DNA from 3 places in the Ensifer sp. 1H6 genome. Region 2 is predicted to be linked to each of the others. Evidence: riboswitches for the same ligand, from Rfam matches in the RefSeq annotation. Region 2 holds a riboswitch; each other region holds the start of a gene.

Region 1 (3,271 bases), on a different contig from region 2:
GATGCGGGCGCCAACGGCCTGGATCAGCAGGCGCATCGGCTTGCCGGGCACGTCGGCAAAGCCCTTGAGGCGCAGCACGTCATGCTCTGATATCACGCCCTTGAGGCGATCGATGAAACCTGCCGGATCGGCAATCGCGCCGAGCTCGACGACGAAGCTGTCGAACTCGTCATGAGAGTGCTCCTCGCCGGCCTCATGTTCCATCTCGTGGTGAGACTTGCGGTTGGCGATATCGCTTTCCGTGCCGACGCCGAGGCCGAGCAGGATGGCAGCGGCAACTTCGCCGTTCTTCGCCTCGATCATTGTTGGCTTGCGGTTAGTGCGCGAAGCGACCTCGTCGCGCACGGCCTTGAGGCCGGAGGCGTCGATCAGATCGGTCTTGTTGAGCACGATCAGGTCGGCGGCGGTCAACTGGTCCTCGAACAGTTCCTCGATCGGGCTTTCGTGGTCGAGATTGTCGTCCTCGACACGCAACGCATCGACCTTGTCATGGTCGTCGGCAAAACGGCCGGCGGCAACGGCGGCACTGTCGACCACGGTGACGACGCCATCGACGGTGACTTCGCTGCGGATATCAGGCCAGTTGAAGGCGGCGATCAGCGGCTGCGGCAAAGCGAGGCCCGAGGTTTCAATGATGATATGGTCAGGACGATTTTCGCGCTCGAGCAGCTTGGTCATGGTCGGGATGAAATCATCGGCAACCGTGCAGCAGATGCAGCCATTGGTAAGCTCAATGATATCGTCTTCCGAGCAGGCTTCTGCGCCGCAGCCCTTCAGCACGTCGCCGTCGACGCCGAGATCGCCGAACTCGTTGATGATGAGCGCAATGCGCTTGCCATCGGCGTTCTGCAGCAGATTGCGGATCATCGTCGTCTTGCCGGCACCGAGGAAGCCGGTGATGACGGTCGCCGGGATCTTGCCCTGGTTGGCTCTGGCAGTGGTCATGGATCAACCCTTCATTTTCAGCGGCAATCCGGCCGCGACAAAGTAAACTTCCGCGGATTTCTCCGCAACGATCTGGTGAAGCCGGCCGGCATGGTCGCGGAAATCGCGGACCATGCGGTTCTCGGGCACGATGCCGAGGCCGACTTCGTTGGAAACAAGGATGAGGCGCGCCCGCGCCTCCGGCAGGAAAGCGGCAAGGGCCGCGAACTCTGCCGCCATGTCGCGCCCTTCCATCATCAGGTTGGTGACCCACAGCGTCAGGCAGTCGACGAGCACCACGCGGTTCTCGTCATCGATGCGCGTCAGCAGCGAAACGAGGTCGAGCGGCTCTTCATGCGTCGTCCAGCCTTCGCCGCGCCTTGCCCGGTGATGGTCGATGCGCTCGCGCATCTCGTCGTCCCAGGCACGGCCGGTCGCGACATAGTGCATGCCGAGCCCGGAGGCTTCGACGAGCCTTTCGGAAAAGCTGGATTTGCCGGAACGGGCACCGCCGAGGACCAGAACCGGCCCGGCATGGGAAATGCTCATGTGCGTTGCAGCCTCACGCGCTTGGTCGCGAATTCGAGCGGCAACAGGATTTCACCGCGCCGACGGCGCGTTCGGGAAACGATCGATGAGCCAAGACAACCTCCGTGATGGCGTGGGAAGCGGGCTTCCCTTCGGGCGGAATGCCCCTGTCGGACGGCAGGTCTCCTGGCTCACGGCGTCACGAGCCCACCACATCGCGCCCCGCGTGATCACGCGAAGACCGATGCTTGGGCCCGAACGGCCCGCCTCACCTTCCCGGCGTTTTCTGGTTTCGTGAAAGGCGGACGATTCGTAGAAGAAGAGGCGTCCAACCCGGCTGATCACGAAGCCACGCCAGTGGCTTTTCCGGCTGAATTCCAAACCGCCTTCGATTGCCCCATGCAATCGAAAGGAAGCCGGCTATCAGCCCGATGGCGAACCCTGACCGTTCTACAGTCGCGGGGTCGGCTGCGATAAGGATGCCCGATTTGGGTCCATCCGTCACATTCCCAATTATTCCCCCGCATCGCCACGATCCGGGGAAACCATCCAACGTCAGATGATTAGGAAGCGGGCGCCGCAAAGTCAATCGACGCGTGCGACACGCCACCCGTCGAGATGCGGCGCGCGACAATTTGCCGGCAGCAGGCCGCAAAGGCCACTCCTGCATGTTTTTATCCTTAGATGGTATTCGACCTAAGGATAAAAACATGCAGCAATTCAAAGTGTTACAGCGACCTTTGCGCGTCCAGTAAGACGCGCGGCGCTGTAGTCGACGTCGGAGCGGACGCTCCACGGCAACTGAACTTTATTTTAGCAACGTCAGATATTGCGATAGAGTAGCCGAAAGTCGTTTCGATTATCCGGAAGGCAGATGGAACGCAGGCTCACCGCCGTGATGATTGCCGACGTTTCCGGCTATGGACTGCTCACCCAAGCCGACGAAGAGGGTACGTGTGCCCGCTTTCAGGCCGATCTGCACGGCCTGTTCGAACAAAGGATTGCCGCACATCGCGGGCGGTTGATCAAGACCATGGGCGACGGGTTATTGGTCGAGTTCCAGAGTGTCGTCGAGGCGGTCCGTTGTGCGGTGGAGGTTCAGCGCGCGAAATCCGAAAGCCGCGGCTCCGATCAGGGTCGACTGGAATTCCGCATCGGCATCAATCTTGGCGACGTCATCGTTGAAGGCGACGACATTCACGGCGATGGAGTGATCATTGCCGAGCGCCTGCAGAGCCTCGCCGAACCGGGTGGGATCATCATCTCCGGCACCGCCTACGACCAGGTCGAGAAGCACCTCGATGTCGGCTTCGTCTTTCTCGGCGAACAACGCCTGAAGCATATCGAAAAGCCGGTGCGGACTTACCGGCTGGGGCTGAACGAAGCCCGCCCCGGCAGCGTAAAGGTCGCTGGGCGCCACGCGAAGCGCTGGGCGGCACTCGTTACGTCTGCTGTCGTGCTCGGCGCTGCTGCCGGCGTGGCCTGGTGGCGGCCCTGGGAGTCGCCTGTGGAAACGGTCCAGATACAACCACCGAATCTGACCGCGCCGGACAAGCCGTCGATCGCGGTGCTTCCGTTTGCCAACGTGAGCGACGATCCCAGGCAGGAGTATTTCGCCGATGGCATGACCGATGGCCTTGTCACCGAGCTGGCTCAGGTATCCGGCTTGTTCGTTATCGCGCGTAACTCGACCTTCACCTACAAGGGCAGGGCGGTGACACCCAGGCAGGTGTCCAAGGAACTCGGTGTCCGATACGTCCTCGAAGGCAGTGTGCAGCGTGCCGGAGAACAGCTACGGATCAATGTTCAGCTCATAGAT
Region 2 (3,271 bases):
AATGAAGGTGACGTCGGTCTCGGGAACGCAGTCCGCCATCCAGCGCGTCATCGACATCATCGGCGTGACGCCGGAGCCTGCCGATATGAAGAGATATTTTTCGCCGGGATGGCGCACGAAGCTGAAATCGCCGAGCGGACCGAACGCCTTCAGCCGCATGCCGGGCTTCAGGTGATCGAACATCCAGCGCGTGCCGATGCTATCGGCTTGCGCCTTGACGGTGACGGCGATCGACAACGGCCGGGAGGGCGTCGACGACAGCGTGTAGGTGCGCATGACCGGCTCGTCGGCGACCGGCAGCTCGAGCGTGACGAACTGCCCAGGCAGATAGCGGAACCAGGCCGGCTTTTCCGCCCGGAAGGTAAAGGTCATCACATCGGCGGTCTCGATCACGGCCGATGTGCATTCGAGCATGTTCTGCCTGTCGATCCAGACATGAAGCTCGTCGAAATGATGGAACGAGGATGCCATCTGCATGTCAGGCGACCCGGGAAAGCGGAGCAGCCTCGCCCTGCAGGCGCTGTTCCATGAACTTGCAATACCACTCGACGAACTGCATCACGCCGCCTTCGTGTTCGGGCGAATAGGGGCCTGACTGGTAGGCCGGCGAGCGAATACCAAAGGCGTTCTCCTCGACGATCTGGCGGTCCTGATCGTTGGTCTCGGTCCAGACATGCGTCAGTTGCTCGAGATTGTAGTCGACGCCTTCAACCGCGTCCTTGTTGACCAGCCACTTGGTCGTCACCTGCGTCAGCTCCGGGCCGAGCGGCAGGACGCGGAAGGTGATGGCGTGGTCGGCCAGCACATGGTTCCAGGTCGAGGGATAATGGAAGAGCAGGAGCGTGCCGATATGCTTCTGGCTAACGTCTGCCGACAGTTGCCGCCGCACGGCGCGGGCGCCGGACATGGTGTAGCTCTCGGCGTCGTCGATCAACGGCATGCGCGCCGAGCGGAACTGGCCGGTCTCGGACATCCGGAACTCGCTCGGCAGTCCGGCTGCTTCGCATTTCGCCCAATGCGCGGCAATGACGGGATCATCCTTGGCGCCCTGCACACCGGTCGCCGTCGGCGCTTCGGGATAGGTGCGGCAAAGTTCGGGGTGGTTGGCGGCACAATGGTAGCACTCCCGGTTGTTTTCCCAGACGAGTTTCCAGTTGCCCTTTTCGATGATCGTGCTTTCGAAGGCGACCTTGGTTTCACCCAGGCGGTGCGGCGCAAGATAGGGCGCGACCATGTCGCGGAACGGGCCGAAATCCATCGGCTGCTCGGACAGGTTGATGAAGATGTAACCGCCGACGGTCTCGCAGTGGATCGGCTTCAGGCCGTGGGCCGCCTTGTCGAAATCCTCGCCCATCTGGCGGGCAAAGAGCAGCGCGCCGTCGAGCTCATAGGTCCATTGGTGATAGGGACAGACGAGCTTGGCCGAAGAGCCCTTGTGCTGCGCGCAGACGCGAGAACCGCGATGACGGCAGGAATTGTGCAGGGCGCGGATCGTGCCCTGTCGGTCGCGAACGATAATGACAGGATAATCGCCGACCTGGACGGTGAAATAGTTACCGGCACGCGGGATCTCGCAGTCGTGGCCGATGAACAACCAGTCCTTGTACCAGATGCTTTCGAGATCCTGCCTGTAGTAGTCGGGGTCGATGTAGAAGGCCCGGTCGAGGCTGTAGCCGTCGCGTCGACCCTTCAGCTTGCGGAGCATATCGCCCTTGATGTCCATGTCCTGTCCTCGTTCGCCTTGTTTCGGAGAGGCAGGACTGGAACCCGCACGGGCGCATTGCCTGTGCGATGACGGCTCCGATCCGGCTGCCCGCCGCAACCCGTTACGGTCTGTTCGCGTCAAGGCTGGTTTCCGGGCTCAGGAGCCGTCCGCAAGGACCAGCCCGGCGCCTTCCCGGACGGAACCGTCCAGTGGCTTTGTGCCGTGGCTTTCGCTCCACCACCGTTGCGGGGGCAGCGCCGGGTTTTGACCGGCTTCCCAATTCTCCGCCTTCCCTAAAAGACAGCACCTTGAGTAGGCATATCTAATCGCGGAAGCCATCGTCGTAGCTGCCGATTAACGACATCCGATTCCAGAAAGACGACACAGCACATCAAGCGCACCAAACGCCCTGTGATTGATCATTTTTCATTGTAAACAATAGGATAGCTCAAGGATTGAGCAATTGTCGCTTTTTCCGGCAAGGCTTGCGAGAAAGCGCGGATCCTTCGCCATTTTGCGACATGTCTTCCCGTGACGCGGGGCAAGGCCCACCGACGCGAGTGAAATCTTCCATTAACCATAATGCATTAGCGTCGCCTGACGGAGAAACCGGCCGAACCGGCAAACAGCGCATTGAAGTTCATGGCAAAGCTCAAATACTACGACGCCGCAGCCGAGAAGCTGCCAACGATCGCTCCGAAGACAGCGGTCCACACCGAGTTCCTGCGCACCGGCCGCATAGAAAGGCGTCAATGGTCGCAGCGCGAGCGGCGTTATCTGAGCTATGACGAGGTTGCCGAGCGCACCGCCCACAAGCTGACGACCGCCGGCGAAACGACGCACAAGCGGATGAACGGCTTCCATACCTCGATCCAGTTTCCCAAGATGATCTTCCACCGCACGCTCACCGGTCGGCCGCATCTCGGCTATTGCCATGTCACGGCGGCGAGAACACATCTCGCCCCGTCCAAGGACGTCACCTGGTCGTTCTATTTCGCCAACTTCTTCTGTGACCTCGGCGACGAGAAACACTTCTTCGAACGCATCCAGACCGGCTATTCCCGAATGTACTTCGCCGTTGCCATCGAGCCCGATGCGCCAGAGGGGCAGATGACCATCAATCGCAGCGTTCGCGACAACGGGCTGCTCTTTCGTACCGACGACCCGAAAGTCGCGCTCAAGAACGTGCTGATGCTCGGCGCGCGCGACGAGGCATTGAAGCGCATCATTCGCAGCCTCTGAAGCGCAGACCCGGTTGCCTGAAGAAAATCGTTCTGTTTTCACCGTGGCTCCTTTAAGGAAGCCTCGGAAAGGGAAACGGAAGCGACATGGCCGAAATCATCGATACACGGACCGAGCCGGAACGGGCGATCGAGCGTGCCTGTGCGGTGCTTGCCGAAGGCGAGCCCGTCGCGATTCCGACCGAGACGGTCTACGGCCTGGCAGCGGACGCCACCAATCCCGATGCGATCAGCCGTATTTATGAGATGAAGGGGCGTCCACGCTTCAACCCACTGATATCGCATGTGTCAGACATGGCGATGGCTGAAGCCCATGTGACATTCG
Region 3 (3,271 bases), on a different contig from region 2:
TTCCTCCCACCGGACGGAGCTGTTAACGCAATGCGAGGCTTGTCGTTGCACCGGCGGCGACAAGCCTTATGATAGGGCTGAAACAGGAAGTGCCGACAGCGACCGAACCCGGACAACAAGGGTGGCGCCGTGCGGTTGCAGGAATGGACGTTCGCCCGTGTTCCGGAACATGAAAACCCTAGCCGCGGCGACCTTGCCGCTGCTTCTGGTTCTTGCCGATCAGGCGCTGGCCTCCAGCGTGTGCGACCGCCTGAACACTCGGCTCGCCGAACTGCCCGCCGCCATCGAAACTACGGCCGATACCCGCGATTATGCGAGCGCGATTTCCCGACAGAACATCGAATTGCGCCGGGCGCGCAACGATCGCCGACGCGCCGGCTGCGGCACAGGCAGCGTCGTCGTCTTCAACGGCGGCGACCCGGATATCTGCACAGACATCAACAGTCTGATCGCCGAGATGGAAGACAATCTGCGCATCCTCAAATCGGAGCGCCAGCAGCTGATGTCAGGCGATGGAGACGATACGCGCCGGCGCATCCTCGCCGCCCTCGAGATCAACGGTTGCTATGGTGGCAGCGAGGAATTTGCGACCGCCGACCCGGACGAGCCGGAAACGTACCGCAACATCCTGCGCGATCTGCCGCCGGACGAAAGCTACGGACCAATGCTGCGGGACGGCGAAATGGGCACCTACCCGCCGGAAAGCGGCGTCTATTCCGGCACGCTTCGCACCATGTGCGTGCGCACTTGCGATGGCGCCTTCTTCCCGATCTCGTCCGAGGCAAGCCCTGTGGACTTCGCCCGCGACGAGCAGGCCTGCCGCGCCCGCTGCCCGGGTGCCGAAACAGAACTATTTTTCCACGACCTGGCGACCGAGGAGAGCGACCAGATGGTCTCCGCCTCGACGGGACGCCCCTATAAAGAACTGCCAAACGCCTTTGCCTATCGGACGCGCGGCGTCGGCAAGCCGGGCATTTGCGGTTGCCAGATTCCAAAGATCGCGACGACGCCCAAGGCTTCCAGTGGCAACACTGGCAACAGCGAATCGTCGATCATCGTCATCGAGGGCAAGAAGGAAGCGGCCGCCCCTACCGCCAAGGCGGCTGCGGAGGAGCGCCCCTACGATCCCGCCAAGAGCAAGGTGCGGGTCATCGGGCCGACGTTCCTTCCCCAGGAGGAAACGTCGATCGACCTTCGCCATCCGAAGGGTCCGGGCTACCAGCCGGTTCAGAGCAACTGATCGCAGCGTCTGCCTTTCGGCAGGTTCCCCAGCCTTCCTCGAACACCAGCTCCTCCAGCGGCAGCCGCTGGCGCCAGCCCTTAACCGCAAGTTCCGGCTCCTGGTAAAGGCGATCGACATATCCGAGGCAAAGCCAGGCGACGATCACGACATGATCGGGAATGCCGAGGATCGCCTTGATCTCATTTTCATGAAAGATACTGACCCAGCCGACACCAACGCCTTCGGCGCGCGCCGCAAGCCAGAGGTTCTGCACGGCACAGACGGTGGAATAGAGATCCATCTGCGGGTTATGGGTGCGCCCGAGAACGACCGCTCCACCGCGCGTGCGGTCGCAGGTGACGCAGATGCTCAAGGGTGCCTTGCGGATCCCCTCCAGCTTCAGGGAGCGGTATTTCGCTTGGCGGTCGCCATCGAACATCAATGCCGCTTCGTCGTTGGCGCGGGAAAAGGCCTGCCATACCCGCTCGCGGGTTTCGGCCTGCCGGACCACGACGAAATTCCACGGTTGCATGAAACCCACCGATGGCGCCCGGTGCGCAGCATTGAGCAGGCGCATCACCACATCGTCAGGCAAGGGTTCGGCCAGGAACTGATCCCGCACGTCCCGGCGCGTTTCGATGGCTCGATAGACGGCTTCGCGCTCGTCGGATGAAAAGGCCTCTGCAGCCGCAAGGCCGCCATTAGCGTCAGTCAGCATCGTTCGATCCCCAACAATGCACAACCTTCCGCCGTCCGCGCGGATATCGGTCTATCTTGCCAGGCCGGTCTTCTGACTTCGGATCAACCGGCCGCCTCACCTTCCCAGATCACATGAAGATCCAGTGGCAAGATCTTGAGCAAGCTCAAAATCCCTAGAGGCAGTCGTCCCCGTCACAGCGTTGGGCACGTTCCGGAATAACACCGGATTCCCGATTCTCCCGCGTTGCGGGCACCTGACGGCGTCATAAGGGCACAGCCCACAGGGAATGACAAGCAAGTCCGGCGTCGCTTGCCGGTCACTCCACAGGGCCTCGCGACAGCGTCAGATGTCAGAGCGGCGCGACCGGATGCGGCGAGCCGTCATAGCCGCCCCACACCGACTGGTCGAAGCAGATGACCGACCCCGTCATCAGGCCGGACTCATCCGACGAGAGATAGGCGCAGGCACGCGCGACTTCCTTGGGGTCGACAAGCCGACCGAAGGGTTGGCTGGCGGCCGCCTTTTCGAGCCAGTCGTCTGCCGCCCCATGAAATTCGCGCTGGATGCGGTCTTCCCCTTCGGACGCCATCCAGCCGATATTGAGGCCATTGACGCGAATGCGGTTGCGCAGCAGCGCATAGGAGGTGTTCTTGGTCAGCGTCTCCAGCGCCCCCTTCGACGAGCAATAGGCGGCGATAAACGGCTGACCGGCCATCGCCGACATCGAGCCAATATTGACGATGGTGCCCTGCGTGCCCTCCCGCCGCATCAGCTTTACCGCTTCCTGCATCAGGAAGAACGGTGCGCGCACATTGACAGCGAACATCCGGTCGAACAGTTCGGGGCTGGTGTCCAGGATGGTGCCGCGATCGGTGATCGCCGCCGCATTGACCAGCGCATCGACGCGCCCGAATGTGGCGTCGCAGGCGCTGACGACCTTGCGCGCGTCCTCGACCTTTTCGAGGTCTGCCTCGACATAAAGTACCTGCGCGCCGGTTGCCTTGCGGATCTGCTCGGCCTTCGCTTCGCCCTTGGCAACGTTGCGTCCACAGATGACGACACCTTTAGCCCCACGTTCCGCAAACAGGTTGGCGATCGTTGCGCCCAGCCCCTGCGTCCCGCCGGTGACGATGGCGATCTTGCCGTCGAGACGGCCATATTGCTCGGTCATGAAAGTCCTCCCAGAATTGAAAGTGAGATGAAAACAGGGCGACCGGCCCCCGCCGCAGAACGCCGGGGACCGGAAAGATCGATTCTGCCGTTCAGCTCAGCTTGCGCTGTGCCTGCTCGCCAAGCGCGCTTCTGAAATCCGCATCGCTCCACCTGCCTGCCAGCGCCTCATGCATCAG

Evidence for each region. A riboswitch is a leader RNA that binds a small molecule or an ion and turns the genes downstream of it on or off. The one in region 2 is predicted to bind cobalamin.
Region 1: it holds a riboswitch for cobalamin, as region 2 does, so the genes downstream of both, cobU (bifunctional adenosylcobinamide kinase/adenosylcobinamide-phosphate guanylyltransferase) here and BKP54_RS11440 (aromatic ring-hydroxylating dioxygenase subunit alpha) in region 2, are expected to answer to the same signal.
Region 3: it holds a riboswitch for cobalamin, as region 2 does, so the genes downstream of both, bluB (5,6-dimethylbenzimidazole synthase) here and BKP54_RS11440 (aromatic ring-hydroxylating dioxygenase subunit alpha) in region 2, are expected to answer to the same signal.

What each region holds. Positions count from the first base shown of each region.
Region 1 covers NZ_MOAI01000032.1:27,125-30,395, forward strand. Annotated here, with positions in the region: gene cobW (cobalamin biosynthesis protein CobW) at 1-945, opposite strand, end outside; gene cobU (bifunctional adenosylcobinamide kinase/adenosylcobinamide-phosphate guanylyltransferase) at 949-1,473, opposite strand; cobalamin riboswitch at 1,611-2,017, opposite strand; gene BKP54_RS28390 (adenylate/guanylate cyclase domain-containing protein) at 2,327-3,271, shown strand, end outside.
Region 2 covers NZ_MOAI01000008.1:7,893-11,163, forward strand. Annotated here, with positions in the region: gene BKP54_RS11435 (hybrid-cluster NAD(P)-dependent oxidoreductase) at 1-477, opposite strand, end outside; gene BKP54_RS11440 (aromatic ring-hydroxylating dioxygenase subunit alpha) at 479-1,723, opposite strand; cobalamin riboswitch at 1,829-2,031, opposite strand; gene BKP54_RS11445 (DUF6656 family protein) at 2,348-2,947, shown strand; gene BKP54_RS11450 (L-threonylcarbamoyladenylate synthase) at 3,034-3,271, shown strand, end outside.
Region 3 covers NZ_MOAI01000002.1:214,685-217,955, forward strand. Annotated here, with positions in the region: gene BKP54_RS03880 (DUF2865 domain-containing protein) at 170-1,240, shown strand; gene bluB (5,6-dimethylbenzimidazole synthase) at 1,149-1,940, opposite strand; cobalamin riboswitch at 1,985-2,194, opposite strand; gene BKP54_RS03890 (SDR family oxidoreductase) at 2,272-3,093, opposite strand; gene BKP54_RS03895 (phytanoyl-CoA dioxygenase family protein) at 3,185-3,271, opposite strand, start outside.